DNA from 3 places in the Oceanobacillus sp. FSL W7-1309 genome. Region 1 is predicted to be linked to each of the others. Evidence: riboswitches for the same ligand, from Rfam matches in the RefSeq annotation. Region 1 holds a riboswitch; each other region holds the start of a gene.
The links. A riboswitch is a leader RNA that binds a small molecule or an ion and turns the genes downstream of it on or off. The one in region 1 is predicted to bind preQ1.

Region 1 (9,903 bases):
TTTATTGCCTTAACTGTAAGCAGTTTGGTGGCAACATTTATAGCAAGAATAACAAGTGACCATACTTGGTCAGAAATTTGGGCGTATTGGTTTAATGGCTACACAGGGGCTACAAATTTCGAACCGGTTAATGAGTTGCTGTCCAAAGGCGGCATAAACAGTATGCTCTTCACAATCTCACTCGTTATTTTAGCTTTAAGCTTTGGTGGTCTATTATTTGTCACTGGGATTATTCCTACGATGCTAGCCACTTTTCAGGAAAAATTACGTAAAGCACGTTCCATTATCGCTGCAACTGCTGCTACAGCAATTGGTGTCAACGTCCTAATTGGCGAACAATATTTATCCATTCTACTTACTGGAGAAACGTTTAAAACGGTATATGAAAAAGCTGGTCTAACTAAAAAGGCTCTTTCTAGATCTCTGGAGGATGCAGGAACCGTGATTAATCCACTCGTTCCTTGGAGTGTTTGTGGTGTATTTATTGCAGATGTACTAGATGTACCTGTACTAGATTATTTGCCATTCGCATTTTTCTGCCTGCTCAGCCCTGTTATTACGGTTTTATTCGGAGCAAAAACGGCAACATTGAAAAAATAAGTTACTAATGTGTTTCGATTGAACAAAAGCGCGTGGCGCTGAAGCTGGACATGGCTGTTTCGGTAAATATGTAATCCACAGCATTCAAATTTTTATAGTTACCTATCCTCAAAAAAATAATATGAGGCTTTCCCGATAAGGAAAAGCCTCATATTATTTTTGATAACTTTCTTAAGCCTTCAAGCAACCTTGGTGACGGTCTGCAAAAGAGCGATTCTTCTAAAACATGAATATTGTTATTTCGAATTGCTTTCATTTCATTCCAGCCTGGTCGCTTTTTTACTAATTCAGGTCGCATCTTATCTTCTTTTATTCCTACCCAAACCATACAAATATGATCTGGATCTCTTTTTTTTACTTCATCCCAATTTGTTTGATAACTAGCAACATGTTCCGTTGCGAAAATGTTTGCTGCTCCTGCCAATTGACTTATTTCTGTAAGCCAATTTACATATCCCGGAGTAAAAACTGGTTTTGGCCACCATTCCCAATATAAGGTTGGTTTATGTTCTTGTTCGAGTGCCTTTTCTTTATAAGCCTTCACTTCAGCAAGGAATTCGTGAGCTTTCACATCTCCAAGTGATTTAGCATTTAGAGCTTCTCCAACTACTCGAATATCATTTGCTATTTCTTCTAAAGAATTCGGATTCAAAATAATATAAGGGAGCTTTCTAGCATCTAGCTCCTCGATATTCTTTTCCATTCCAGGAACACTTAAAGAAGCTAGTATGAGGTCTGGCTGCAATGCTTCTACTTTGTCCATATCGATGGAAAGATCGGGCCCAACTTTCGGTAAATCCAATACCCTCTTCGGCCAGTCTGAATAATCGTCTACACCAACTAACACATCAAGTTTTCCCAAATATGCTAAAACTTCCGTATTGCTCGGACAGATTGATACAACACGCATAGACAATCGTCTCCCCGTAACGTACTTTTATTCCTTGTCTTGATCCGTCGTTAAAAGTGGTCCATCCTTTGTAATTACAATTGTATGCTCATACTGTGCTGAGCGTCCTTTATCAATAGTTCGTGCTGTCCAGTTATTTTCATCCATTTGACTTTCCCAGCTTCCTTCATTAATCATCGGTTCGATTGTGATCACCATACCCTCTTTAAGACGCAATCCTTTATTAGGCAAGCCGAAATGCGGGATATGCGGATCTTCATGAATCGTCGGTCCAATTCCATGCCCAGTGAAATCACGAACAACAGAAAAGCCTTCTCCTTCTGCATAGGTTTGAATAGCATGGCCAATATCTCCAATACGCTTACCTACCTGGGCTTGTTCAAGCCCTTTATACAGAGCTGTTTTCGTGACATCCATGAGGCGTTTTCCTACCCCATCAACTTCTCCAACTGCATACGTCCATGCTGAATCGGCTAGCCCACCGTTAAGATTCACAACCATATCTATTGTAACAATATCACCATCTTGCAATTTTTCTTCTCTCGGGAAGCCATGACATATCTCATCATTAATTGATGCACAAATTGCATACGGATAGCCGTTATATCCTTTCTGCTCAGGTGTCGCTCCCCGTTCAGATAGAAACTTTTCTACAAAATCATTAATCTCCATGGTTGTAACCCCAGGTTTTATCATATCAGCTATCGCTTTATGACACGCAACAAGCACATCACCAGCAGCTTGCATTTGCTCAATCTCACGTTTACTTTTTCGTGTAATCATTGGTCATCTTCCTCTCTTTTATCGTCAACATTACGAACACTTATTGTTAAGTCATTATGGTTAATAACAGGAAATATACAAAATAAATTTTATCATAAAATAAAATTACTTTCAGTAACAGTCTACTATACTATATTATTCAAACGTAATGGACAAATGCGCAAAATGAAATTCATGACACACACTTTACGTCATTGTAAACCATTATGTAAAGTTTAAAACATGGAACATATTTGATTCCAAATAAAAATGCAGCAGGATAACTGCTGCATTTTTATTATGATGACGAAATGCGAAAGCACCTCATCTTATTGTATTCTATTTCTTAGCAGCAGTAGCCACCATAGCCTCCATTGCCCCCGCCTGTATAAGCAGTGCCAATGATTATTAATAAAATAAATAATACGACTAACAAGGCGAAACCGCCAGAGCCGAACTCTTTACCTCCAACATCTTTACTCATTTTTTCCCCTCCCTATTTTCAAGACTACTTTACTTTATGCTGCGTTCATCAAATTGGGAGGGCTATTTACTCATTTTTTTTTCTAAAAATACTTATACATAATCACGCACATGATAAATTTTTCCGTTTTCCACATCATCATCTGTTAAAATATCAACCACTACTCCACCAACTAAATCTGTATCTTTTAGCAAGTTATTATCCTTAAATTCTTTAAACTTTTCCACATCGGCAAATTCATCTTCAGAGCTTGAACGTATTTTCTCTTGCATGTTTGTATCCATAATTCCTGGACTAAACGCGATTATTTTATGACCATTCTTCAATTCTTCCTGTTCAAGTGCAGCAGTTTTCGTATACATGTTCACACTCGCTTTAGTTGAACAGTAAGCACTCCAGCCATAAGATGGCTTTTCAGCTGCACCAGAAGTGATTACAACGCTAATTAACTGAACCCCTTTTTCCGTTGTCTTTTTTAGGAAATAATTTGTTATTGCCATCGGAGCAATCGTATTGAGATTCACATGTTTTGTAAGATCTGTAGTCTTTATATGCATCGATTGAGCAATTGGCTCAACCGTAGCAGCGTTATTTACTAAATAAACCGTTGTCGCTTCCTCCCAGAAAATAACATCGCTAATTTCATCACATACTGAATCCAATGTATTGATATTTGCCAGATCACAAGAGATATGCGTGAATAAATCTCCGTGATTTTCTAACTGATTATTCGTACTACGAGAAAGTCCAATTACATGAATATTTAAATCAATAAACAACTTGGCAATCGATTCTCCAAGCCCTTTCGAGACCCCGGTAACAATGGCATATTTCATTTCCACTCTCTCCTTTTAACGGTTTTTCATATTTTTATTTATCTTAATACAGAATTACCCCGAATCCGAAAAGGAGAAACGGGGTACTTTAATCATTCCTTATTAATTTCATCCCAGTAGTATACGAGTGTTTCCATCCCTTTATCAAAGCTATCTAACGGGAAGCTTTCATTTGGTGAATGCAAGCGATCCTCTGGTGTTCCAAATCCTAATAAAACAATTGGCATATCGTAAATTTCCTCAATCCATTCTACGACAGGAATCGAACCACCCATGCGAATGAAAATTGTTTCTTTATCAAAAGCTTTCGTATAACTGGCAGCAGCCTTTTTAATGAGTGGATGGTTCGGCTCTACTTTATATGCTTTAGAAGATAGTTTTTCTTTTTTCACTTCTAGTGTTACACCTGCAGGAGCAACTTTATTGACATGTGCTTCTAGTAATTCCTGAATTTTTTCAGGATCTTGTCCAGGAACAAGTCGACAGGTTATTTTTGCAGTTGCAGAAGATGGAATTATAGTTTTCGTTCCTTCTCCTTGATATCCGCCATAGATTCCGTTTATTTCAAATGTCGGACGTCCCATCGTGTGTTCTTTAGCCGTATACCCTTTTTCAGATACCGTCTCAGGTATACCAGTTGCTTCAACAAAATCCTCACTTGGAGCTTGTTCCATTAATTTCCTTTCAGCACCACTCAGTGGTTCTACATCGTCATAAAAACCATCTACTGTGATTACTTCATTTTCATCCTTCATTGATGCGAGTATGTGGCTTAATGCGATAATCGGGTTTCTTACTGCACCACCATACATACCGGAATGCAAATCATGATCGGGCCCATTTACGGTAATTTCAATGCCCGTAAATCCTTTTAACCCATATAGAATGGTTGGTTGATTTTTCGCCGCCATACCGGAATCAGAGATAACTGCAAAATCTGCTTGAAATTGCTCTTTCTTTTCTTGTAAAATGTTGTACAAATTCTCGCTGCCAATCTCTTCTTCCCCTTCAATGCATACCTTTACATTGAGCGGCAGTTTTCCTTCGGTTTTCATATAAGCCTCAAAAACTGCCAAGTGCATAAATACTTGTCCCTTATCATCACTTGAACCACGTGCATAAAGGCGACCATCTCTTACCTCTGCTTGAAAAGGATCACTTTTCCATTGGTCTATCGGGTCTACTGGCTGGACATCATAGTGCCCGTAAAAAAGCACTGTTGGGGCATCTTCTCCCGCCCCATTGTACGCAGCATATACAAGTGGATGACCTTCTGTCTCCTGCTTTTCTACCTTGTCAAAACCAATCTCTTTTAAGTATGTAACAATAAAGTCTGCCGCACGAGTTACATCTCCTTTGTATGCACTATCCGTACTCACACTCGGAATCGCCAGGAAATCACTCAATTTGGTTAGCAGACGTTCTCGGTTGTCCTTCAAATAGTATAATGCTTTTTCACTCATTAGACATTCCTCTCCTATCATATTGATATATAGTTTATTTTAGCATAACGGAAATGAAAAGGAATAGTTCGTCAAACTAATGGGTTTCGTTTTAGATATATATTAATAAATAAGGGTACAATTCTTTATTCAAGATTTGCACCCTTAAGTTCAAGATCACCTATTAAAGTTTCACATTCGCTATTGGAAATGGACTTTAAAGGGACTTATATCAAACACCACGTTTATTCCCCCATAAATAAGTGTGAAGCTGTGGCAATACCCGAACGTCGTTCAATTCTGAATTATTCATTACAAGGTCAACCAATCGTTCGTATTTTTCAAGTAAATATGGTAACAACTTATCCTGTTCTACTGTTTCCAAATCATCATTACCCACTTGCAGAAACAATTCTACATCAGGATACCTTTTGTGTATGTTGATGGCATATTGCAAATCTCCTTTCTCAAAGATGACCACCTTTAAACTGAAATTGCCTTGTTGCTTTTCCTCTAATGAACGGATGATAAAATCCAATGTTTCAAAATTTGTAGTCATTCCAGAGCTCGGTGGCTTAGGCGAAATCGTCAGATCATCTATCTTTGTAAACCATTTCTGCCATCTGCTACCTTGTGTTTCCAATGCAACCTTCACCTTATTTTCATGAAGTAAATCTACCAATGTATTCAATTGTGCCAATAATCCTGGATTCCCTCCAGAGATGGTAACATGCTGAAATCTTCCATCGCCCTTTTCAAATAAGGCATCCACTATTTTCTGCGGTTCCATCATTTGAATCGATTCCTTTTCTGAACCGTCCCAAGTGAATTTCGAATCACACCATGAGCAGGAATAATCACAGCCGGCCGTTCTGACAAACATCGTTTTTTGGCCAATGACCATTCCTTCACCTTGAATGGTTGGACCAAATATTTCAAGTACAGGTATTTTTCTCATAATGTTTTCTCCTTCGGTCGGTAAATACAATAGCTTGTGGGCGTTTCCCTTAAATATACCTGAACACAAGTTGGGTTATTCGACAGGGTGTTTAGGTATTCCTTAATGATTTCATATATAGTACGGGCAACCACTTCTGTTGTTGGAAAATATTCAGCGTCCTGGTCGGAGAATTTGGTATCTTCGTTCATCATACGATGATCAAATCGCTTATGAATTAAATCTTTTATTTTTTTAAAATCTACCAAAAAACCTGTGTGATCAAGCTCGTCTCCAGCAATGGTGACATTTGTAAAATAGGTATGCCCATGCATATTTTGGCATTTCCCAGCATCCTCATGTGGTACATAATGAGCTGCGGCAAATTGAAAATCTTTATTTAGTTCATATGCATAGGGATGTTCTGTAACTGGATAAATCTGTTGCATCATGAATCATCACTCCTTCGTTTATTTTGTATCTTTGGGAGCTTGTATCCATCCAAATAAAAAAAGGACAACACTAAGAAGATGCTGTCCATGCTCCTTAGTTTTTTATAGAGGGATGGAATTTCGAACCTCTCCTGCCAATACGCAGATTCTATTATTCACTTACCATCTTACTTTACCATATCTTTTGTTTAAGATTAAAGAATACATGTCAACATAGAAATGAATTCATTCATGGTATAGCAAAAAACGTTTCAAAGGAAAAGACGATAACCGATGATCGTCTTGTTTAACGTTTGCATCAGTTTACTATAATAATAGACAGCTAAAAATATAAGAAATATGTAAAAATAAGAAATAAAATTGAAGATACAATAATTCTAATCCAACTCAATTTTTTACTTATCCCTGCTCTTTTTTCTAAGTAATTTATATAACTAACTGTTAATATAAAACCAAAAAGTATAATTGCATATCCTAAATTATCATTTTCTTTAATCAAATACCTCATTGCAGCTATAGCAACGAGTATAATGCCGATTGTTCCCAAAGTCATATTGAAATAAAGAGCTTGTTTATTTTCCTTCAAAACTACCCTTCCCTCTAAAAAATTCCTCAGGTATATCCCTTTCAATTACTTAACAACCCCGCCCCGCAAACGATAAAAAGCCACTTCTCTAATTGAAGAGTAGCAACAGATCGTTCAATAAGAATTATTTATTTTTTCTCTAATGCCTTTACACCTCTGATTAGCCAATACAAAGCTATCCAAGGTAAAACAAATTTAGTAATCCATTCAATTAAAACAAATAAGAAGAAACTTTCAATGTTAAAAAACGGGAGAATTATGAAAAGTACTACTAAAATGGCACCACCAATGATGAAAATATTCATCGGATTATCACCTCTTCCATAGGTAAACTAATCTTTAATTTGGAAAAATAGTATCTTTTGAATAGGTAAACAGCCAAAATCTAACCTCTTTTCGAAAATAAATCTTTAACAAACCTATTACTATACTTCAATAAGACAGAGCCGGTGTCCTTTTACACTAAACCTACACCGTTAGTACCATTGCTACCATTTGCATCATAACCTAATAACTTTTCCTTAGATTTTCTTTACTTTTAACCATATGCCTTATTCCTTTACCTGCAAGTGGTTCGTCTTTAAATCTTGGTATAATGTGGAAATGGGCATGAAAAATATGCTGACCACCTACTTCACCACAGTTCCAACCAAGATTATATCCTTGAGGTTCGTGTTCTTTGTCTAAGTATTTTTTTACCTCTTGAAGAAGACTGTAAGTTGCTGCCCATTCATCCTGGGTTAAGTCAAATGCAGTTTCTCTATGATTTTTAGGAACAATGAGCCCTGCTCCTTCAAGTAGACCAGCTTTTATTTTTGATTGGTCTAATTGTAAAAAAAGACAATGTTCATTACTCAAAACAACTTTTTGTTTAGGTTCTGAATAGGGGTTACAAAAAACACACTTTTCCATGGTAATCTCCTCATTTTTTATTTCTCTTCTTAGTTACTTCTACATAACCCGATTCCAGCACATATTTATTCAGTTATAGCACCATCATTTGAAGAAGCATTAAATGGCATTAAATGAAACTTATTAAACAATCGTGCCATTTAATTGAAATATTCCATACTGCGGGTCAGTAAAAAATAAAAAGCAGCAGCTACTAATAATAAATTAACGATTGCTAACTTCTTCATACCTTCTTTTATACATATAACCAAGCCATATAAACTGCTAAACATCCAAAAAGCTATCAAAATTATCCAACCCAAATGGTCATTTCTATAATCGTCATCGAAAAACATTGTTATTGCACCTATAATTAAAAAGATAAGCAAGGTGTTAGTCCCAACTCTTAAAGCTTTAGTTGTTTTATCACTTTTCAATTTATCCCCACTTTTTTTGCGCTAAACTGCCAGTTACATTAAGAACAACATTTCACAAAATTATCTTACCATATATTAATAATCTTTTAAAAAATTCAATAATGTCCTCGTTATTTTAATAATAAAAACCGTCTGAACTAGACGGTTTTGTTTGTTAATTTATTAGTCAATCTAATGTGATTTGAGTTGTATTTTTTGTCAATACAACTCAAAACGGAACCACATTTAAATGAGTTGTTCCTGTTTATTGCTTAGTGCTATTTTTAAATCATCAATCAAGTCATCAGCATCCTCAATTCCAACCGATATACGAATTAACCCATTGGTGATCCCAAGCTCTTGTCTACGCTCAGCTGGAATTGAAGCGTGTGTCATTTTAGCCGGAACAGAAATTAAGCTCTCAACAGCTCCAAGACTTTCGGCTAATGTAAAATAGTTTACCTTACCAAGTACTTCATCTGCTTTTTCAGCACTTCCAACATCAAAGGACACCATGCCGCCAAACCCAGTTGTCTGCTGCTTCGCAATTTCATGTCCTGAATGAGTCTCGCGTCCAGGATAATAAATAGTGGAGACACTCTCGTGTTTTTCCAGGTACGAAACGATTTTCTTCGTATTTGCCTCAATTGCTTCCATACGAATAGCCAACGTCTTAATCCCCCGCATAATAAGCCAGGAATCCTGTGGTCCAAGTACCGCACCAACTGAATTTTGGATGAAATGAAGCTTTTCTGCAAGTTCCTCTGTATTTACAACCACTAATCCAGCTACTACATCACTGTGTCCTCCAATATATTTCGTTGCACTGTGAAGTACAATATCTGCTCCTAAATCTAATGGCTGCTGCCAATATGGTGTTGCAAATGTATTGTCCACAATTAAAAGAATATCATGCTTTCTGGCAATCTCAGCCATCTTTCGAATATCCGTAATTTTTAACAATGGGTTTGTAGGTGTTTCTACAAATATTGCCTTTGTATTCTCTTGTATAGCAGCCTCCACTTCATCTGAAGAGCTTGTATTGGTAAACGAATGCTCTAAATCAAAACGATTAAGCACTTTTGACATCAAACGATAAGAGCCACCATAGACATCATCGGTTAATACAACATGATCTCCAGCGTTAAATAACATCATAACAGATGTCATGGCACCCATTCCTGAACCAAAAGCAAAGCCTGCCTTACCATTCTCAAGGTCGGCAATGACTGTCTCCAGTGCATGACGAGTAGGATTGCCTGTTCTTGAATATTCATATCCACGATGCTTACCTACTTCATCCTGCTTATACGTACTTACTTGATAAACCGGCACAGAAACAGCTCCTGTTTGTTCATCTCCCGTTATACCGCCATGAATCATTTTCGTTTTTGCACGCATGATTATTCCCCCTTAATTTCTAAAATTGTTCATATATTTGCTTACTTAGATAACGGTCACTCGAATCTGGAAAGATTGTAACAATTGTAGTTCCTGGTTTGGCATGTTTTGCCTCATTTAGGGCTGCAGCCATCGCAGAACCCGAAGAACTTCCAACGAGCAATCCTTCTTTTGCCGCAAGCATCT
Region 2 (9,903 bases), on a different contig from region 1:
CGCCTTCAAGTGTCAATGTTACGCCTTTGGGTGTTCTCTTGAAAAGTCGGGTATCCAAATCTCTTTCTAACTGCATAATTGCCTGACTTACAGCTGGCTGTGTCATATAAAGACTTTCAGCTGCCTTCGAGAAACTATTCGTTTTTCCTACTTTGCAAAATATCTTATATAAATCTAATTTGCTAGCCATATAAGTGCTCCTTATATCTGATATTAGTTATATTCATTTTACTTATATCATTAATACCATGTATATTACAAGTAAAGAGATACATAATGACATTAACATTGAAGGAGCGATTCGATTGGAAAGAGTAGTTGGAACTGTAGTTAGAGGTCTTCGCTGTCCGATTATCAATCAAGGTGATCAAATAGAGGAAATCGTTGTTGATAGTGTGTTACATGCTGCAGAAACAGAAAAAATTCAAATTAATGATAAAGATATAGTTGCTTTGACAGAATCAATTGTTGCTCGTGCACAAGGAAACTACGCTACAATTGAAGCCATAGCGAACGATGTCCACGCGAAATTTGGAGATGATACTGTGGGTGTTATCTTCCCAATCCTAAGTAGAAATCGCTTTGCAAATATTCTTCGCGGAATTGCAAAAGGTGCAAAAAAGATTGTGTTAATGCTCAGCTATCCGTCAGATGAGGTTGGGAATCACTTAGTGAGTATTGATATGCTTGATGAAAAAGGAGTTAATCCTTGGACAGATGTTTTAACAGAAAAACAATTCCGTGATTACTTTGGATATTTGAAGCATACATTTACTGGTGTAGATTATATTGAGTATTATAAATCACTTATTGAGGAATTTGGGGTTGAATGTGAGGTTATCTTTTCGAACAATCCGAAGTCAATTCTAGATTATACAAAGAGTGTGCTTGCTTGTGATATTCATACGAGATTCAGAACGAAAAGAATTTTGGAAGCAAATGGTGGGGAGAAGGTTTATAGCCTTAATAATATCCTGGCAGAGCCAATTGATGGCAGTGGATATAATGAGGAATATGGACTGTTGGGTTCAAACAAATCAACAGAAGATAAGGTAAAGCTTTTCCCGCGTAATTGCCAGCCGACAGTGGACAGAATTCAAAGTATGCTGCAAGAGAAAACAGGAAAAAATGTGGAAGTAATGATTTATGGAGACGGAGCATTTAAAGATCCTGTAGGTAAAATTTGGGAACTCGCAGATCCAGTAGTATCTCCTGCTTTTACAGCTGGACTTGAGGGAACACCGAATGAAGTAAAATTAAAATATCTTGCAGATAATAATTTTTCCGATTTGAAAGGCGAGGAACTGCAGCAAGCAATCTCAAAATTTATTAATGAAAAAGATGAGGATCTTGTTGGAGCGATGGAAGCACAAGGGACAACTCCGAGAAAGCTTACGGACTTAATTGGTTCTCTTGCTGACTTGACTTCAGGAAGTGGCGACAAAGGTACGCCGATTGTCTTTATCCAAGGATATTTTGATAATTATACGAAATAGGGATTTTAGTAAGCAATGCTGGTTATTTTCTGGCATTGCTTGTTTTAGTTTGAACATCATTTAAAGTAGATTCGCGGAACTTTTATAATACAATTCGGGGAAGGTTGTTAATGCAAGACGTATATGGCATGATAAGAGCATATATAATGGATGGAGGAAGCATGTGATGAATGAAGTACCAAACTGTCCGAAGTGTAATTCGGAGTATACATATGAAGATGGAAATCTATTTATATGTCCAGAGTGTGTGCATGAATGGACTATAGAATCAGGTAAGGAAAACAATGAAGATGAGCATGTGATTCGAGATGTAAACGGAAATGTCCTAAAAGACGGGGATACAATCACTGTAATTAAAGATTTGAAAATAAAGGGAAGTTCATCTGTTGTAAAGGTAGGGACGAAAGTGAAGAATATTCGATTAGTTGATGGCGATCATGATATTGACTGTAAAATCGATGGCTTTGGAGCAATGAAGCTGAAATCTGAATTTGTTAAAAAAGTTTAGATGTTTAGGCTTTGAAAAAGGCATGATGTTTAAAATAAATTGCTTATATGAAGATAAAAAGGACTTAGCTTTTACTGCTAGATTCAAGCATTGAGTCAAGTCCTTTTACCAGGTTTTTCATGATCGATGCTAGCATCGTTGATATAGATGTCGTTGCACAGATAAGGGTGCTTTTCTTTTATAACACCTATTGACAGAAAAGTCTATGTAAATGGAAAATTTTACTTAAAACTACCTCTTATGCTGTTTTGTGTAAATTGACATATATATAATTCATCTATATAATAAACTCGTAAATATGCGAAAGAGGTTCTTAGCTTTAACCCTCTATAAAAAACTAAGGAAAGTGATGCGATTAAAGTCGTGTGCCTTAGGGGTACACGGCTTTTTTTGGTAGGTCTGCAAGGTAGATTTTTATCTGAAAACAAATAAGTGGAGGGAATTACATGAAGGAACAAGATTTGTCAGGATTGACTTTACTAGGAAACCAAGGAACATCCTATGTATATGAATATAATCCAGAAGTGCTGGAGGCATTTGAAAATAACCATCAAGATCGGGATTATTTTGTAAAATTAAATTTTCCAGAGTTTACGACGTTATGTCCGATGACAGGGCAACCTGATTTTGCAACGATTTATATTAGTTACATACCTGATGTAAAAATGGTAGAGAGTAAATCGCTCAAACTGTATTTATTCAGCTATCGCAACCATGGCGGATTTCATGAGGATAGTGTAAATGTTATAATGAACGATTTAATTAAGCTAATGGATCCGCGATATATTGAAGTATGGGGGAAGTTCACGCCGCGTGGTGGTATTTCCATTGACCCGTATTGCAACTATGGTAAACCTGGAACGAAATATGAACAAATGGCAGAGCACCGGATGATGAACCATGATATGTATCCTGAAAAGGTTGATAATCGTTAAAATTAGGTAGGATCTAGGATTGTCATTAAATATATTCAATGCTTTGTTAAGATAGTATGGGGGATTCGTCAAATCGAAGAGTGATGACGAATCCCTTATTTGTTTGCGTTTATTTAACTTAATCTTAGGATAAGGGTTTTCATTAAAAGTTTCTATTTTCTTGACGATCTACCTTTTGAAGCTGCTGCCTTAAATTATGCAGCAATTCCTGTGTTTGTTGAAATTGAGGGTTCTGCAGGGCTTGCTCTCCGTATTGGTTCTGTGCTTGCTGCAATACATCTTCAGCCCGCTGCAGCTGCTCAGTAGCTTGTTCGTATTGCTGATGGTCTACGCTTGCATGATCTTTTGCTGATTGGATCGATTCCATGGACTGGTGGACAAGTTGAGTAGCTTGTTGAATCTGGTCGTGTGGGTTATGTTGAACCATAAAAAAGCCTCCATTCTTTTGTTTAAAAGTACCATAAACTTGGTTAAACCATTGTTGTTATATTTCCAAAGAAAGTTTGTATTATGTATGGAAGACAGTTAAAAAGGTGGACGTTAGGGATAAATAATTGAAATGAGAAGAGCAATCATTATCTGTATTTCGATTATCCAATTAAAAAATAATGAACATCCCCATCTGCCCTAGACTTTTATGTTAAAATGGTATATAGTTACTTAGGTAACTTTTTAGGAGGGGTTTGAATTGTCCCAACGATTTTTTCAATTAAACATGCAATTTACAAGAACGTTTAGGAAAAAATTGAATGAGCATCTAGTTGAAGTAGGTTTATATTATTCCCAATGGAGCATTGTTTATTATTTAAAGCAGTGCGGATCGGCTACTCTTGTAGAGATAACGAATTATTTGGATGTTGAGAAGCCGACGATATCTCGTACTGTCAAACGGCTGGAGGAACAACAATTAATTGAACGTCTTCCAAGTGAGGATAAGCGAGAGCGGAAGATGCAATTGACAAAAAAAGGCTTGGAAATGTATGAAAAAGCTTATGATGTTGTCAATAAATTTGAACAATCATTACTAGCAGAAATTCCTGAAACAGAAATGGAAGCTTCGTTTCGAACAATTCAGCAACTAAGAGATAAACTTAAGTAAGGAGAGTAAGTATCAGTATGAGTCAAAAACCTAAATTATGGACGAAGGACTTTATTATGGTCGCGACATCCAATTTTTTGTTATTTATTTCGTTTTATATGTTAATTGTAACGTTAGCTATTTATGCTGTAGATCAATTCGATGCCTCCCAAAGTCAGGCAGGGCTTGCATCGAGTATTTTTGTGCTTGGAGCAGTGCTTGTCCGTCCAATTGCCGGAAGAATTATAGATAAGGTAGGCAAAAAGAAATTGCTGCTCTTTGGGCTCGCTTTATTTTTGGTCTTTATGCTATTTTATTTCCCAGTCAATAATTTGGCTGCATTATTAGTCATTCGTTTTATTCATGGTTTTGCTTTTGGAATTAGTACGACAGCTACGAGTACAATTGCGGCAGATATTATCCCAATTGTAAGGCGTGGTGAAGGAATGGGGTACTTTGCAACAAGTACAAATTTAGCCATGGCAATCGGTCCATTCCTAGGATTGTATATTAGTCAACACTTTAACAATCCGATGATTTTTATCGCTACTACTGTCTTCGCAGCTGTTGCATTGATTGCAACAGTTTTCTTACGTGTACCAAAGGTAGATATTGTGAATGAACCGACCCCAACGCGAAAAGGATTTCATATTAATGATTTCTTTGAAAAAACCACTATTCCAATCGCAATTCTTGTAGCTACTGTAGGTTTTGTTTATTCTAGTATTTTATCCTTTTTCTCTGCATATGCAGCGGAAATCAACTTGGTAGATGCGGCTAGCTTTTTCTTTATCATGTATGCAATTTTTCTGGTAGCTTCTAGACCTTTTACTGGCCGATTATTTGATGCAAAAGGCGAGAACAGCGTAGTATATCCATCGCTTTTACTATTTGCTGTGGGATTAGTTATTTTAAGTCAAGCAAGTGTTGGAATCAGTTTACTTTTAGCTGGAGCGGTAATCGGAGTCGGTTTCGGAACTTTCCAATCAAGTGCTCAAACGATTGCTGTCAATCAGGCTCCAAGGCAACGAATTGGACTTGCAACATCTACATTCTTTGTGTTCTTTGATTTCGGTATCGGTGTCGGACCTTTCTTGTTAGGGTTTGTTTTACCTCTTATCGGATTTAGAGGATTATATATTGCAATGGCGGTTATTGTTCTATTAAGTGTAGGAATTTACTATATCGTTCATGGAAAAAAAGCAGCAGAGCAAAGACGAATCAATATGGACAGTACGGAAATGAAAATATCTTAACGGGCGGGGAGGAAACTCTTCGCTTTTTTCTTTATTTTTACGGTAGAGTTGTAGTATTCTATCAACCTCTTTTAAAACGTGGAGTTGATAACATTTTTATATAGAGTACAGGGTCTTTTCTAACGAAACTTAAATACACAACGTTATCTGAATTTTCATGTTTTAGCACCATTTAAAACAAGCAAAATTTTTCATTAATTTATTATTTTGAAATTTCCCTTTAGTGTGTTATCCTTCCATTAAGTCGCGACTTACTATAAAATTTGGAGGTTGTTAATATCTTAAAAAAATACTTATTATGGGAGTAGTAGCATCGTTTTTAGTCTCTGCGTTCGCTTTTAATGTCTCAGCAGCAGTTAGTCGGGTAATTGGAGTGACACCTTACGAAGCTCAAGAAATTGGTCTAAGCTTTGAAACTAGTGAAAGCATAACGAGAAGTGAGCTAGTTAATTTCCTTCACGAAATAGAATATGCAGAATCCTCTGAAGATGCATTAGACAATGTACGCTTTGGCATTGCTGCTGGAATAGTGACATATCCACTTTCCAATTTTGGAATTAGCATAGGAGCAAGTGGAGCTTCAGGGTTGCTATCTATTTTTATAATTAGCAATGACCTAGGCTCAAGAGGTATTCAAACTGTATTAAATAGTTCTACGGCAGATAACTTTTTAATAAGTATTGAATATGAAAGAGGTAATAGGGGACAAGATTATTGGTATGAGGCATCAGATATAAGTGTAGTTCCCAACTGAGGATAACCCTAGAACAAGTTAATTTAATAGAAAATATACTCAAAAGACCGTTGAGAAAATCCCAACGGTCTTTATTATTCAGATAAAAGTTTACTAGCTCTTTTTATTATTAAATATAAATAACTCATATACAAAAATGTTAAAGACAACAAGTACACCTAGCGTTATAAAGCTACTAGTTTTGGGTAAATCAAAAATAAATACTATAATGATTAAAAAAAGTAGAACTGGAATTGCTTGCAAATAATTTTTCTTGCGCTTACTCATCTGGGTCAACCCCTTTGCCTTTCATAGATACTATCGGTAAATAGCGTTCTATTTGATATTAATAAATTCAAAGTTCCTATGAATAAATATTATATTACAGCAAGTCTATAAAATCAAAAAATTGAACATCAATCGAAGGTGGAGTCCCTTTCTAAATCTTTGATTTAGTTGGGGGTTAACCTTCGCGTAGTACGGAAGTAATTTAATGACTAAACATTAAATCACAGAATGGAAAAGATCTATGACTCTGATTCGCAGATAAGATGTAATGATAACAACCAATTTAATTTGGGAAAATTATTTGAAGGTCCATCAAGGAATGGCGAGTAATACTATACTCCTCACTGACTCCAAAAGATGCAAAATGCCTGGAAGGCATTGTAACATACTGATAAGCCAGATGCCTTAATATTAATAGGGCACGTTCGGTTTGATAAAGGGGAAGCCATGGGAGTGGTTTCCCTACTTTATTTTTTGTTTTCCAGTAGAGTTGTAGTATTCTATCTACGAAGATATTTTACAAATAATTCAGTTTTTATGCAGGGGGGCTAGGGCTTAGCAATGTTTCATACAATTTGCTATTTAAAACAGGGAAACCCGAGGCAACAGCAAGCGTATAAGGCTATAAAACAATTGAACATGATGCAAGATCTAATTGATTATACACCAATACTTTGTGGAACGATTCCAATTGGAATAGATGTGAAAGATTCTGACTTGGATATTATTTTGGAAGTGAATGATTTTAGTGATTTTAAAACACGTATCATAAGATTGTATGGGGAGCATGAAGAATTTACAATAAAGCAAATACGGATACGAGATACTCCAGTAATCAAGACTAACTTTCATTATGGCGGGTTTGAATTTGAATTATTCGGTCAATCAAAAGCCGTTTATGAACAGTACGCCTACCTACATATGATCGTCGAACATCATCTATTGAAAGAAGTATCGAAGCTCCGGGAAAAGGTGATTCACCTTAAACAACAAGGGATTAAAACAGAACCAGCCTTTTGCGAAGTTCTAGGGATTAAAGGTGACCCTTATGAACGTCTGATTGAAATGGGAAGAGAAAAGGGGATAATCTAATGAGCGTTGTGATAAAAGAACTGCAAACACAGGAAGACATATTAGAAGCATATCCAGTTATGCGGGAGCTTCGTACACACCTCAGTGAACAATCTTATCTTGATTTGGTCAAGGAAGCACGAGAAAAGGATAGCTATAAAATTATCGCTTTGTATGATCAAGACGAGATTGTAGCGGTTGTTGGATTCAAGCCGATGATAACACTCTATTATGGTCGATTTGTTTGGGTTTGTGATTTAGTTACAAGTCAGACGAGGCGTTCCAAAGGGTATGGTGAAACGTTGCTTTCTTATGTGCATGAATGGGCTAAATCAAATAAATATGAATGTGTTGCGCTGTCATCAGGTCTCCAAAGAGAAGGTGCACATCGTTTTTATGAAAGTAAGATGAATTATAATAAGGTGAGCTATGTGTTTAAAATGGATTTAGAATAAGTGTTTTAAGGGATATGCGCTTACTAAAATCAAAGAAAGTAGAAAGGAAAGTATTCTTTTGAAAACAAAAGAAGAATTAATTGACACACTAGAACGGTTTATACCATGGGTAAAAACGTTGCTAGCATACGATTCTGATGTACTATTTCATCCTACAACAGAAGGGAAGTGGTCTGTTGCTGAAATTATTGCACATCTAGCATTCTGGGACAAATACATTGCTGAGGAAACGATTCCAAAAATGAAACCCAATGCAAGGATTGAAAGCGTTGAATTTCAAGTATTGAATGATCAGGCTTCCGAATATGCATTATCTGGTGTTTCTTTCAATACACTCATTGAAGAGCTAATCGAAAACAGGATAGCATTGGTTTCTAGTTTGAAGGAAAAGACCGATGAAGTATTCTTTGCGAAATTTGTATTAAATCGGGAAGAAATTGATCCGTACTCGGGTTACCCCCATACGTTATATAACTATGTGTGTGGTTTTATCTGGCATGATCAGCATCATAAACGACAGATCGAATCGTTTCTTCGCAAACGTTAAAGTAGTTTTCAAAACTTAGCTTTCTGCATATCTCTCAAACCCGAGAATTTGCGAACGAAAGCAATCTTTCATTCCATGGATTAGTAATGATAATTGGTCACTGTATATTCTCAAAAGCTAAATTGACAAAGCAAGTTAGGTTGCTTTTTTACAAACCTAACTTGCTTCTTTATTAAGAGATGATTAATTCCTTTTTGTATTCTGTAACCATACTAACAAATAGCTCAAGGAAACGTGTATCCCCAGTTAGTTCGGGATGAAAGGAGCTGACAAGTAAGTGCTCTTGTTTTGCAGCAACAATATGCTCGTTATATGTAGCTAAAATTTCCACATGAGTTACTGCGCTCTCCACATAAGGAGCTCGAATAAAGACTGCTGTAAATGGGTCAGCAATACCTTTAACATCGAGCTTCGCTTCAAAGCTGTCGCGCTGCCTGCCGAAAGCATTCCGTTTCACGCAAATATCCATTAATCCAAGATGTGAATCCTCTGAACCTGAAAGCTCTTTGGCGAGCAGTACCATTCCAGCACAAGTACCGAAAATCGGTTTTTTGCTCTTTGCAAATTTCTTTATTGGATCAGTGAATCCATAACGATGAATAAGTCTGCTTATTGTTGTGCTTTCTCCGCCTGGTAAGATTAAACCATCAATTTCCTGAAGTTGTTCGGGTTGCTTAATTGTTATTCCTTCTAATCCTAAAGCAGTAATTTGCTTGATATGCTCTTCAACCGCACCCTGTAATCCTAAGACGCCGATTTTCATGACTTTCATCCTTTCTTAAGAAGCTTACCTTTCTTGCATTCTCTCTTCAGCAGCAAGTGTAGCAATATCGATTCCTTTCATTGCACTTCCAAGCTCTTGGGAAAGCTTACCAATTAGGTCATAATCATTGTAATAGGTCGTTGCTTGTACAATGGCATTTGCGAACTTCTCTGGGTTTTCTGATTTGAAGACCCCGGATCCTACGAATACGCCATCTGCACCTAATTCCATCATTAATGCAGCATCAGCTGGTGTAGCAACCCCACCGGCAGCAAAATTAACAACTGGTAACTTTCCTGCTTCCTTAATTTGTTTTAATATTTCATAAGGGGCACCAAGGATTTTTGCCTCTGTCATAAGCTCATCATCGTTCATTAAGGTTACTTTGCGGACCTGTGCATTTACTTGACGCATATGACGAACTGCTTCAACGATATTCCCTGTTCCAGGTTCACCTTTTGTACGAAGCATGGCAGCACCTTCCCCAATTCTGCGTGCAGCTTCCCCTAAATCACGGCAGCCACAGACAAATGGTACTGTATATGCGTTTTTCAGCAGGTGGAATTCTTCATCCGCAGGCGTTAATACTTCACTTTCATCAATATAATCTACTCCCATTGCTTCTAAAACACGAGCTTCTACAATATGCCCGATACGTGCTTTCGCCATGACAGGAATCGATACAGCATTCATTACTTCTTCAACGATGCGAGGATCAGCCATTCGAGCAACTCCACCAGCAGCACGAATATCGGATGGTACTCTTTCTAATG
Region 3 (9,903 bases), 170 kb from region 1:
TTATTCTTCTTATTTTTGATTAGACTATTCAAAAGTAATTCGGTATAAAATTGCTGTTATTAAATAAACTAAGCAAAATTCACTAGCCCCTGTTTTTGTTTTTTTAGGACAGGGGCTAGTGGAAACAAAATTTAAATTTCATGATAAAAGACGTCATCATCTTCAATTTCGCTATATTTTTTATCAAAAAAGTTTAGCATAGTTAAACAAAATCACTCATATAGTTAAATGGAATTCATCCTTTTCTTCCCTTATCTAATATGTCTTCAACATATTCCTTTAAATCATCATTATTTTTACAAAACACAGGGTACAACTCCTTTAAAGCCTTTAATTATTGAATATCATGTACTTGAAAAGAGGTTTTTATACATGAGAATAGAAATTGAAATGAAAGATGAAACGTATGAAAAGATAAAGAATGTAATTGACTGGATTAATTTAGATAATTCATTCCGTGGGAGAAGTGATACTCCAGAAGCCAAAATTGAGGATTTTATAAAAGGAGCAGCCATTTCTAAATTATTGGATGTTGAAGCAATGTCCCCTGTACTAAATTCTGGGGGCTTGGATAGTTTAGAAGTTAAAAATCGATTTAAGGACATTGCGAAAGAAAAGAAAATTAGACAAGTTGATATTTGTAAAAGGACTGGACTTAAAAAGGCAAACCTTAGTTTGATCTTTAATAATGAAAAAACGTTAAGAGCGGACACTTTTTTTGCTATTTGGCTGGCATTAGGCTGTCCACCTATTCATGAGTGTTTATATATTAAAAAATCCGACTGAGATGGAGATAGAACGAGTAAAAAAACCCGTTTTTTTTATTTTTTTGGAATAGTACAAGTCACCCTCACCATACGTTTAACTAAACTAAATAAAAACAAAGCAAAAGTTTCTAATGATTAAACTTCAGGGGTTTATTAACTAATTGAATCACTGTGGTTGTATTGCAGCAACAGCAATTTGAAGATTCTAGATAAATTTAATGTGTGCAGGACTTTACCTGGTGGCTCATCCCTCTGATTCAAGAAGAAAGGGGCTGAGATAATGACGGTATTTGAAAGCTTGGTCATCTGTATGTCATTTGCTTCTTTGATCGTATCCGTACTGTCTTTTCACCAAAAAAAATAACCACCCATATCGCCCAGCCAGCAATTTGTGTGGTTATTTTTCGCTGATTTGTGAGCTGCCCTTTAAAAAGCTACTGCACAAACCCGCTTGGTGTTACAGCACCAAGCCTTTTTTATATTGTATGACTATAGATATATATTGATACCCGATTTTAGGCTTTAAAAAAACTTTGCTGAGGAGATTGTTTGTTGCTCATTGAACTTGCCTTAAATCACCTACTCTACGGGTATAATACAATATGACATGGTAAAACTAAATTGGATGATTATATAGATAATATGAAATTAAACAATGTCTCGTTCTTCCTTACTTGATTTTTCAGTGTCCCGTCTTCCCCATAACACATTCTGCATCACAATACCAAAAAGCCCAATCAGTGCTGTAATCATTCCTATCACTTGGAAAATAGTGAACACCCCAAATAATTGTACAAGGAATCCACCAGTAATGGGGGCAACCAGTAAAAGGATTCCATTCAGGGAATTGTACATTCCCGACATCTGACCTACCTTTCCATCTGGACTTTCCATTTGTAATATATAACTAAAAACTACACTAAATATACCAGTTCCTACACCTATTATGAGCGAGGCTCCAATCAGCCACCAATAACTCGCCCCTGGCCAAACCACTATATTCCATCATCTACTTAACAGTATGCTCAATTTGTCAGGGATATTGCTTTCAAGTCTACAACTACAACAAAAGAAGCGATTAGCGAATCATTTTTTGGCATGATATTGTCCCTCCTATTTTTACATGTGATGCTTACATGAATAAGATTACTGGTACTAGTCTTATTATAGCCGCTAATTAAATCACAGAAATTAAACCCAAATTTGCATCGAAAACGTATGGTAAAGAAGACATAAAAAATAAAGCGATAGAATAGCTCTCAAGCTAGACTATCGCTTATTAATGTGTATTAACAAAAAGTAAGATCATTTAATCCTGCTTATTATTTGATGATTACTTCTCCAACCATTCCTTCATTTTCATGAAACCGACAAATAAGTTCGTATGTACCGGCTTCTTGCGGTTCTATGGTAATGGTTTTCTGTTCTCCCGGCTGAAGCTCGGCGTCAATACCAAGCTTTTCCACGGTGAAGGTATGTTGCTTCTGACCTACATTTTCCAATAATAGTTCTGTCGATTCCCCACTAGCAATCTTAATCGCATCTGGATTAAAGAAATCATCGTGCAACTCGACTATCATCTCATTTACCGGCTCCATTGGCTCTGTTCCAGCCCCGCTTGCTGCAAACACATGGAGTGGCACTGAAATAGACATAACCATCATTAACGCAAGTAATCCAGCTAAGGATTTTTTGATAGACATATAATCCCTCCTTTCCTTACACTATTTTCTTCAAGTTATTACAAATTATTAGGATATTTATTTTAGGAAACATGAATGGTATTTAGGGATTTTAAAAAGAGCAATAAAATTTAAAATGGATTTCTTTATGATACAGTTCGTGAAAAAAGATAATGTTGTATGGAATAATAAGTAATATTGTTGTCCATAATTCTGGAACATAACATTTTAATACAAATGCCTGAAGGGGATAGATAAAGATATTTAAAGCAAAAATAATGTTGATCCCTACCCTAGGAATAAGTAATATTGATTGGTTGTTATTGTTATTAAAGCAGATGCGAGAATAAAGAGTATACCCACAACCAAGGAAAAACGAGCTGCAGTCATTGTTTCGAATTGATCGATCTCTCTTTTGACGAACGGAATTATTCGCTCACGGACAACTGGGTATGTTTTTTTACCATCTTTCAATCAGGATAATTTCTTCAAAATTATGAAGCATGAAGATGATTAAAAAGGACCAAATTAATAGATTGATATCCACAGACATCCACCTTTAAAAGTAATTTTATTCATTGGATTAACGGCAATCATAATTGTAAAAACAAATAGCCAAGTACTGCTTTCTTACAATTCAGTCGAAATATTTTTTACATTGTGCCTTTTTGCTTTTTCGGGAATAACGTATAGCTGATACTTATTATAAAATCAATGACCAAAACCAGCGTCCAGAACTGTATGGTACGTAACAATACTTGAGTCTGTGAATGATCGTTGATATAAAGAATAATACCCACTAATATTCCCCCACCGATTAACCAGGACAACAAATGACGATACCATCCCTCCCGTTCTTTTCTGGCATGTGCTTTTCCATATTTTATTTTCATCGGTTCATTACCATTTCCGAATCGATAACTAAAACGCGCATCCGCCCATTTAATCATTTGATGGCCAAAGGCTACACTTACTCCAATATAAATCGCAGCAATTCCATGGAAGATAGTCGCAACTGCTCCATTTTTCAAATCAAATACAGTTACAATAAGCAATATGAGGTCGACAATTGGTGAACAAATGAGTAAAAATGTTCCCAATCGCTTTTTCTTAAAAATATATCTAGATGTCAATCCAGCTAAAACAAACACCCAAAATCCAATCTCACAGGCTATAATCAACCAACCAATCAACAGGAACACTTCCTCTACATTTTATTTAATACGTTTGCATTAAAATAATAACAGAATGGTTTATTTAATACAAGTGTGTTAAAATAAAAATATGCCAAAAATAGTTGATCATTATAAACGAAAAATTCAGATCGCAGAAGCTACATGGAAAGTCATTGTAGAGGAGGGAATCGAACAAGCAACAGTAAGGAAAATTGCCGAGACTACTGGACTGTCCGTTGGTGCAGTAAGACACTATTTTGCATCACAGTCAGAATTGCTGCGCTTTTCCATGGAATTGGTTTCAGATCGTGTCAAGCAACGGGTAAAAACAAGAAAATTTCCAAAGGGTCCGGTATCGTTGGAATTTATTGCAGATGGTGTGTGTGAAGTTCTACCCATCGATGATGAGCGAAAGATAGAAATGGAGGTATGGCTGGCTTTTTCTGCAAAAGTACTTGTCGATAACACCCTCCATGAACTGAGCAATAAAATGTACAACGACATGCATCAAGGATTTAAGAAAGTCATAGAGACCTTGCAATTATTACAATTTGCAAAGGACGAACTTGATCTCAATATGGAAGTAAACAGGCTTCATGCAATCGTTGACGGTATGGCTATGCATCACGTATTGAATTCGAAGCAACTTACTCAAGAAAAAATGATCCAGACTTTAAACTATCACCTTCAATCACTTTGCAAATAAGTTATTCAATGCGTTAGTTTATTTATTACAATACCGCCTAAACCGTAAAAAGCTGATGAACTGTTACGACGATAACGAATGCTATCGCCAGGTATCATCAGCTTTTTGGATTATATCAATCGGCATGTATTCTTATATCTTAACCTAAAGAACTATTAAACATCACTATGTATATTCACTCATGCTGATCACCACTCAAGTCAACTGCTACTGTTTTTCTCCATTCAGCAAACGTTACAGTAGCCCATTGGATTAATACAGGTTTTAAGATTTCTCAGGAAGCATTTATTAAAGAAGTTATTCAGTTATCGCGAACGCATATTGCTTCTGTTAAGTTTGTTGGGAAGGTGTAAGCAACGGGACAGCTTTTTAGCAATTTCACCCTACTAATAGTGCTCACCTCAACCAACCATATTGACACCCTCCGCTTTCTCAGCTATGATAATTAGGAATGAAACACAGAATCGGAAGAGGTTCATAGCTGATACCCTCTATAAAAAACTATGGATACATTGACGATTAGCCATGTCCATATTGGATGTGGCTTTTTTTGTTAAAATCGTAGTTTGCTATAGCCTCTCTTAGTGTTTTTGAAAAATACGGGGAGGTTTTTTCATGTCTGGAAATAGGCATATATAGGAGTTAAAAGAATTAGACAAACAAGTATTTCGACTGGTCCTTTCCTGTTTAAAATCTAGGTTATACAAAGGTATGGTCATACATATTCCGAGAAGAATATAATCTTTAAAACGAATAAAAAGAGGTTTTTAGCTACCCTCTTAAAAAAACTAAGAAAACAGCCTTTCTTAGTGCTGTATTTTCTTTTTAAAAGGAGTTTTTACATGAAAAAAGATAAAGCCATTGTTGTCTTTAGCGGAGGACAGGATAGCACGACCTGTTTATTCTGGGCAATGGAACAATTTAGAGAAGTTGAAACAGTTACGTTTGATTATGGGCAACGCCATAAATTAGAAATTGAATGTGCGAAAGAGATTGCAGAAGACGTTGGTGTAAAACATCATATTTTAGATATGTCGCTGCTTCATCAACTTGCACCAAATGCCTTAACGCGAAACGATATTGAGGTAGCTGATGGAGATGAAACGGAGCTACCAAACACTTTTGTACCAGGAAGAAATTTACTTTTTCTATCCTTCGCTGGTGTGTTGGCAAAACAAGTTGGTGCTAAGCATTTAGTGACAGGGGTTAGTGAAACGGATTTTAGTGGTTATCCAGATTGTCGAGATAGTTTTATCAAGTCATTAAATGTAACGCTAAATCTGGCGATTGATGAACCGTTTGTAATCCATACACCGCTAATGTGGTTGGATAAAGAGGAAGTCTGGGGGCTTTCAGATGAGTTAGGCGTATTGAATGTCATTCGGGAAAAGACACTGACTTGCTATAACGGTGTAAAGGCTGATGGCTGTGGAGCATGTCCAGCTTGCAAGCTTCGAAATAATGGGTTAGAGCAATACTTGCTGAAAAAGGGAGAGAAATAAATATGTTACGTGTATTCTTTTATTTAATTTCAATTGTCACGGCTAATGTTATTACTGCGGCAATGATGCCTTTAGAGATTGGTATATTTATTATTCCTATGGGAACATTTCTAATCGGTGCGACATTTATCTTTCGTGACTTGGTGCAAAACAAGTACGGAAGAGCAAAGACCTATTTATTCATTCTTACCGCATTGATATTATCCGGTGTGGTCTCCTCTTTACTGGGAGATACATTAATGATTGTTGCAGCTTCCGCCCTATCCTTTATTATTTCTGAAACGGCAGATACAGAGATTTATACGAGGTTAAAACTGCCAATCGCATGGCGCGTATTTTATAGCGGAATTGTTGGTGGATTACTAGATTCCGTTGTTTTCGTAATTGTTGGATTAAGTCCACTAGGTGCAGGTTTTATCCCTTGGGGGGCCGTTCCAGCAGCAATTACAGGCCAGGTAATTGCGAAAACCGTTATTCAGCTGATTGGAGCTCTGGCACTAAATCAAGTGTATGTGATGAGAGCAAGAAGGGTAACAGCAAGCTAAATTCACGTAAACAGGGGGTTAGGAGTTTCAAAGGAATATATTTTGAGGTGCCATATCATATAAAATGAAATTGCCCAAATGACGTATGAATTGGCTACGTCATTTGGGCTGTTATCTCAATGTTTAATAGCTAATTCAGGCTGTTTTGCCATCAAAATATTAAAGTTCTTTTCAGATAATATATAGCTATTACGCACAGACAAATCGATGTCAATTGCATTGTCATTTAGGAAGTACCGTTATTTATTCATACAACAATTTCTTATGAAGCTAAAGAAACCTCGTTAGTTCAAAAAAATTCCTCTTAAATCCACTCCTTTCCATTTTCACGAATAAATTTAATATCATTATGATAATGTTCAAGATGCCCTGCTTCTATCATTTTTTGAAAAGAAATATCGCCTTCTTTGGCTTTTCTTCTTATTGTTTGACATAACCCCTCTAATCGTAGTAATACCATTTCCAGATAACCTTCCTCAATTCCTTCACCATAGGATTCAAAAAACAGTGTAATTCTTTGTTTTATACGATCGGCATGCAGTGAGGAATTATAATGAACTGCCTCACCTGCTTCAGAATAGTAAAATCTACTTAATGGGATACACGTGTAAAGAGTATAGGCTATGTCCCAAAGTTTTGGACCAGGACCAACAAGGTCAAAATCAATAATACCTACTGGTCTTTTATGATTAAAAATAATGTTGTATATTGCAAAATCATTATGGCATAGTACCTCAAATGGTTGGGGGGTATTATCTATTGATTGCCAACTCGCTTCAATTAAAAAATCACTCACGGCATCATGATAATGACGAAGCATTTTCGCTATTTCCTTTAAAACATCATTAGACCACATGTATTTTTTTAAAGGATAGTTGCCAGCTTCTCCTTCAATAAATGATAATATCTCTCTACCTTTTTCATCAATACCTAGAAACGTTGGTGCATAGCTGAATCCTTTGTTTTCCAAATGCTTTAATATCTTGTGAGTTTTAGTGCTTTCTCGCTTTAATTCTCGTCGAACAGTATCCCCTGAACGATATACTTTTGAGACGTTCCCTCCAGTTAGCATTTCTTCGTTTTCATAATTTGACACCTGAGAACCCCCTCCATTATTGGGACAACTAGACATTCTCAAAACAAATCCTGATTTCCAATAGTCCTACCTCTTTCGTTTATTAACTCCACCTTTAATAATAACGCAACATTCAAAATAAAGATTTTAAACATGGTGATTGTTCTAGGATCGTTTTTGTACTCTTGCACGCTATAGTTGAAAAAGTACTATATAAATTAAAATAAACTATAGAAAAATTATCTTTGCTATTTAAAATCACTTAAAATATTTTTCATAGCAAACACATTCATAAATTCGCTCGTTGTCTGATTCAAATTGCTCAATATCTTCTCCTACATAGTGAGCGAATGTATTTACTAGGTGGAGATTAGGTATGGTACTTTGAATTCGATTTTTCATTTCATATCCTTCGAAGTAAATATGGTAATAGGAATAGACTTTTTTAAACTGCACTTTTTCATACCAATTCCGTACCCAGCAATCATCTCGAGTCCATGCTTCAAATCGATTTAATCCTAAATTAGTAGCTCGCTTTTCTGCTTCTTGAAGAAGTTGCTTTCCAATTCCTTGGCGATAGTAGTCTGGATGTACTGCAACATGCCAAATCATCCCCCCTAAGCCTTGTCCTCTTGAACAGACAGTCTTTTCTTTCTTTTCATACTCTACATCAATGAGCCCGATAATTTGTCCGTTTAATTCGGCTACTAATTCAATTGCAGGATTTTCGTATTTTTCTTTTTTATTTAACACATTATCAAAGTAGGCTGTATTTAAAAATGATAGGGTTCTACATCGAACCCAACTGATTTCATCAGTATCTTTATATTCACGAATAAACATTTTATATTTTCTCCCATCGATACAGAATTTAAGACCCTCATAATTGAAGTGAAAAATATAACACCCTATATAAAAAATAGTTCTACACAATAAACCTGCCTCGATAGCTTAAAATCCGTTTATTTAAAAAAAGAATTTCACATTCTGGTTGCCTTATTTATCTCGTGCACCAGATCGTTTAATACATAATTTAAGGCAACCTGATAATTTTTTTACTTCGTAATCTTTGCTTCAAATTTTTCGTGTTCTTCTAAAAACTCCGTTGTAATTGAGTCAAAATCTATTAGTAGATTTATCCAATCATCCTTTATAAATCCTTTTTCACGGTATATGTCGAAGAATAAATCAGTATTTACCGTTCCTGTATCTGGATTTATTCCATTTATATTATTAATCAGGGCCTCCCTCCATAAGGAATTTAATGCCTGGATAGTATGTATGTGCTCTAGTTCATCCTCATTCAATTTAATCCTTTCATTTTTACTCAGTATAGTCGTCAAATCTGATAAATTATCAAGTTTTTCTTCATAGACAATATCCCACTGTATTTCATAAAAAAATGAATTAATATCAGACGCTGTAAATGCAGTTATGGAATTTAATTCCTCATCCGATGCACGTTCAAAAAAGTTAACCGCTATCATTTTTAATTCCCGAACTTTTACTCCGAAACTACCATTATAACTCAAGATCATATCCATTTGCTCCAATGTAATGCTTCTGGAATCAAGAATTTCTTCATACATTATTTGGTTATTATATAAAGCAGAAGACATACCCGAAACAGCACCTGATAACTGATGAGACATATACCTTACATAGTGTTGTTTATCCATATATTGATAAAATCCAAAACATAATATTAATAGAATTATTAAAACGGTAACGATCTTTCTATATTTCATATTCCCTCCTATTTCTAACGTGAATTCTACAAGTTCTTAGTCATACTATGCTACCTATTAGTTGAATAACTTTACTTTTTTCCAGTAGTCTTCCAGTTACTGATCGAGATTACTATAACCTGCCCTAAAATATAAATTACTGAAGTACCTAAAACCACAGTATCTCTTCCAAAGGGTTTAAACCAGCCTCCGTCATCAGATATAAAGAAATAACTTAATAACAATGAAAGGATGGTCATAAAAATGACTGATAGGAATATTCGAAGTAGTTTAACCTTTCTTAGCTGTAATCCAACAATTATTATGAATAGTAAGAATCCTGGGAATAGGAAAACTGGCTCTTGTCTCGTCAAATGGCTATTATATTCATAAAAATGAAATAGGAATGGAATTGGAAGTACTGGTAGTATAATTCGTAAAAATTTAATATAATCACCTCTTAACCAACATTAATACAATATTATCATTCTTATTGAATTACCTATCGCATTAGCTACTTTAGTAACTTATCTATGAATTTACTTGCTTATCCTTTTTGATGAGACCAACTATTACAAAAATAAATCCCAAACCAATAGATAAATTTCATAGCCACTTATTCTAAAACCCGCTTTATGTGGTACATAGTACGCAACAAGCATCCGTGCAATACCCAGTAACATTATTTTAGTAGAGGTCATCTATATCCCCTTATTGCTCTCTA

Region 2: linked by a shared signal. The riboswitch ahead of queF (preQ(1) synthase) and the one ahead of queD (6-carboxytetrahydropterin synthase QueD) in region 1 are both predicted to bind preQ1.
Region 3: linked by a shared signal. The riboswitch ahead of queC (7-cyano-7-deazaguanine synthase QueC) and the one ahead of queD (6-carboxytetrahydropterin synthase QueD) in region 1 are both predicted to bind preQ1.

The regions. Positions count from the first base shown of each region.
Region 1 is NZ_JBBOBX010000002.1:1,626,439-1,636,341, forward strand. Features, by position in the region: gene nhaC (Na+/H+ antiporter NhaC) at 1-600, shown strand, start outside; gene NST46_RS20685 (cobalamin-binding protein) at 749-1,510, opposite strand; gene map (type I methionyl aminopeptidase) at 1,538-2,293, opposite strand; gene NST46_RS20695 (YjcZ family sporulation protein) at 2,619-2,756, opposite strand; gene NST46_RS20700 ((S)-benzoin forming benzil reductase) at 2,849-3,592, opposite strand; gene NST46_RS20705 (dipeptidase) at 3,685-5,055, opposite strand; gene queE (7-carboxy-7-deazaguanine synthase QueE) at 5,267-5,992, opposite strand; gene queD (6-carboxytetrahydropterin synthase QueD) at 5,989-6,423, opposite strand; PreQ1 riboswitch class I at 6,512-6,558, opposite strand; gene NST46_RS20720 (hypothetical protein) at 6,746-7,009, opposite strand; gene NST46_RS20725 (HIT family protein) at 7,517-7,921, opposite strand; gene NST46_RS20730 (hypothetical protein) at 8,062-8,337, opposite strand; gene NST46_RS20735 (bifunctional cystathionine gamma-lyase/homocysteine desulfhydrase) at 8,563-9,717, opposite strand; gene NST46_RS20740 (PLP-dependent cysteine synthase family protein) at 9,737-9,903, opposite strand, start outside.
Region 2 is NZ_JBBOBX010000001.1:2,509,049-2,518,951, forward strand. Features, by position in the region: gene NST46_RS12115 (LysR family transcriptional regulator) at 1-190, opposite strand, end outside; gene NST46_RS12120 (coenzyme F420-0:L-glutamate ligase) at 306-1,496, shown strand; gene NST46_RS12125 (zinc ribbon domain-containing protein YjdM) at 1,663-2,004, shown strand; PreQ1 riboswitch class I at 2,305-2,351, shown strand; gene queF (preQ(1) synthase) at 2,451-2,939, shown strand; gene NST46_RS12135 (hypothetical protein) at 3,082-3,366, opposite strand; gene NST46_RS12140 (MarR family winged helix-turn-helix transcriptional regulator) at 3,628-4,038, shown strand; gene NST46_RS12145 (MFS transporter) at 4,056-5,273, shown strand; gene NST46_RS12150 (hypothetical protein) at 5,572-6,027, shown strand; gene NST46_RS12155 (DUF4269 domain-containing protein) at 6,856-7,386, shown strand; gene NST46_RS12160 (GNAT family N-acetyltransferase) at 7,386-7,820, shown strand; gene NST46_RS12165 (DinB family protein) at 7,879-8,367, shown strand; gene pdxT (pyridoxal 5'-phosphate synthase glutaminase subunit PdxT) at 8,540-9,130, opposite strand; gene pdxS (pyridoxal 5'-phosphate synthase lyase subunit PdxS) at 9,155-9,903, opposite strand, start outside.
Region 3 is NZ_JBBOBX010000002.1:1,791,994-1,801,896, forward strand. Features, by position in the region: gene NST46_RS21480 (hypothetical protein) at 1-48, shown strand, start outside; gene NST46_RS21485 (helix-turn-helix domain-containing protein) at 373-786, shown strand; gene NST46_RS21490 (MFS transporter) at 1,416-1,763, opposite strand; gene NST46_RS21495 (cupredoxin domain-containing protein) at 2,090-2,470, opposite strand; gene NST46_RS21500 (hypothetical protein) at 3,103-3,642, opposite strand; gene NST46_RS21505 (TetR/AcrR family transcriptional regulator) at 3,734-4,330, shown strand; PreQ1 riboswitch class I at 4,795-4,841, shown strand; PreQ1 riboswitch class I at 5,085-5,128, shown strand; gene queC (7-cyano-7-deazaguanine synthase QueC) at 5,173-5,832, shown strand; gene NST46_RS21515 (VUT family protein) at 5,835-6,377, shown strand; gene NST46_RS21520 (phosphotransferase) at 6,682-7,473, opposite strand; gene NST46_RS21525 (GNAT family N-acetyltransferase) at 7,711-8,295, opposite strand; gene NST46_RS21530 (hypothetical protein) at 8,508-9,200, opposite strand.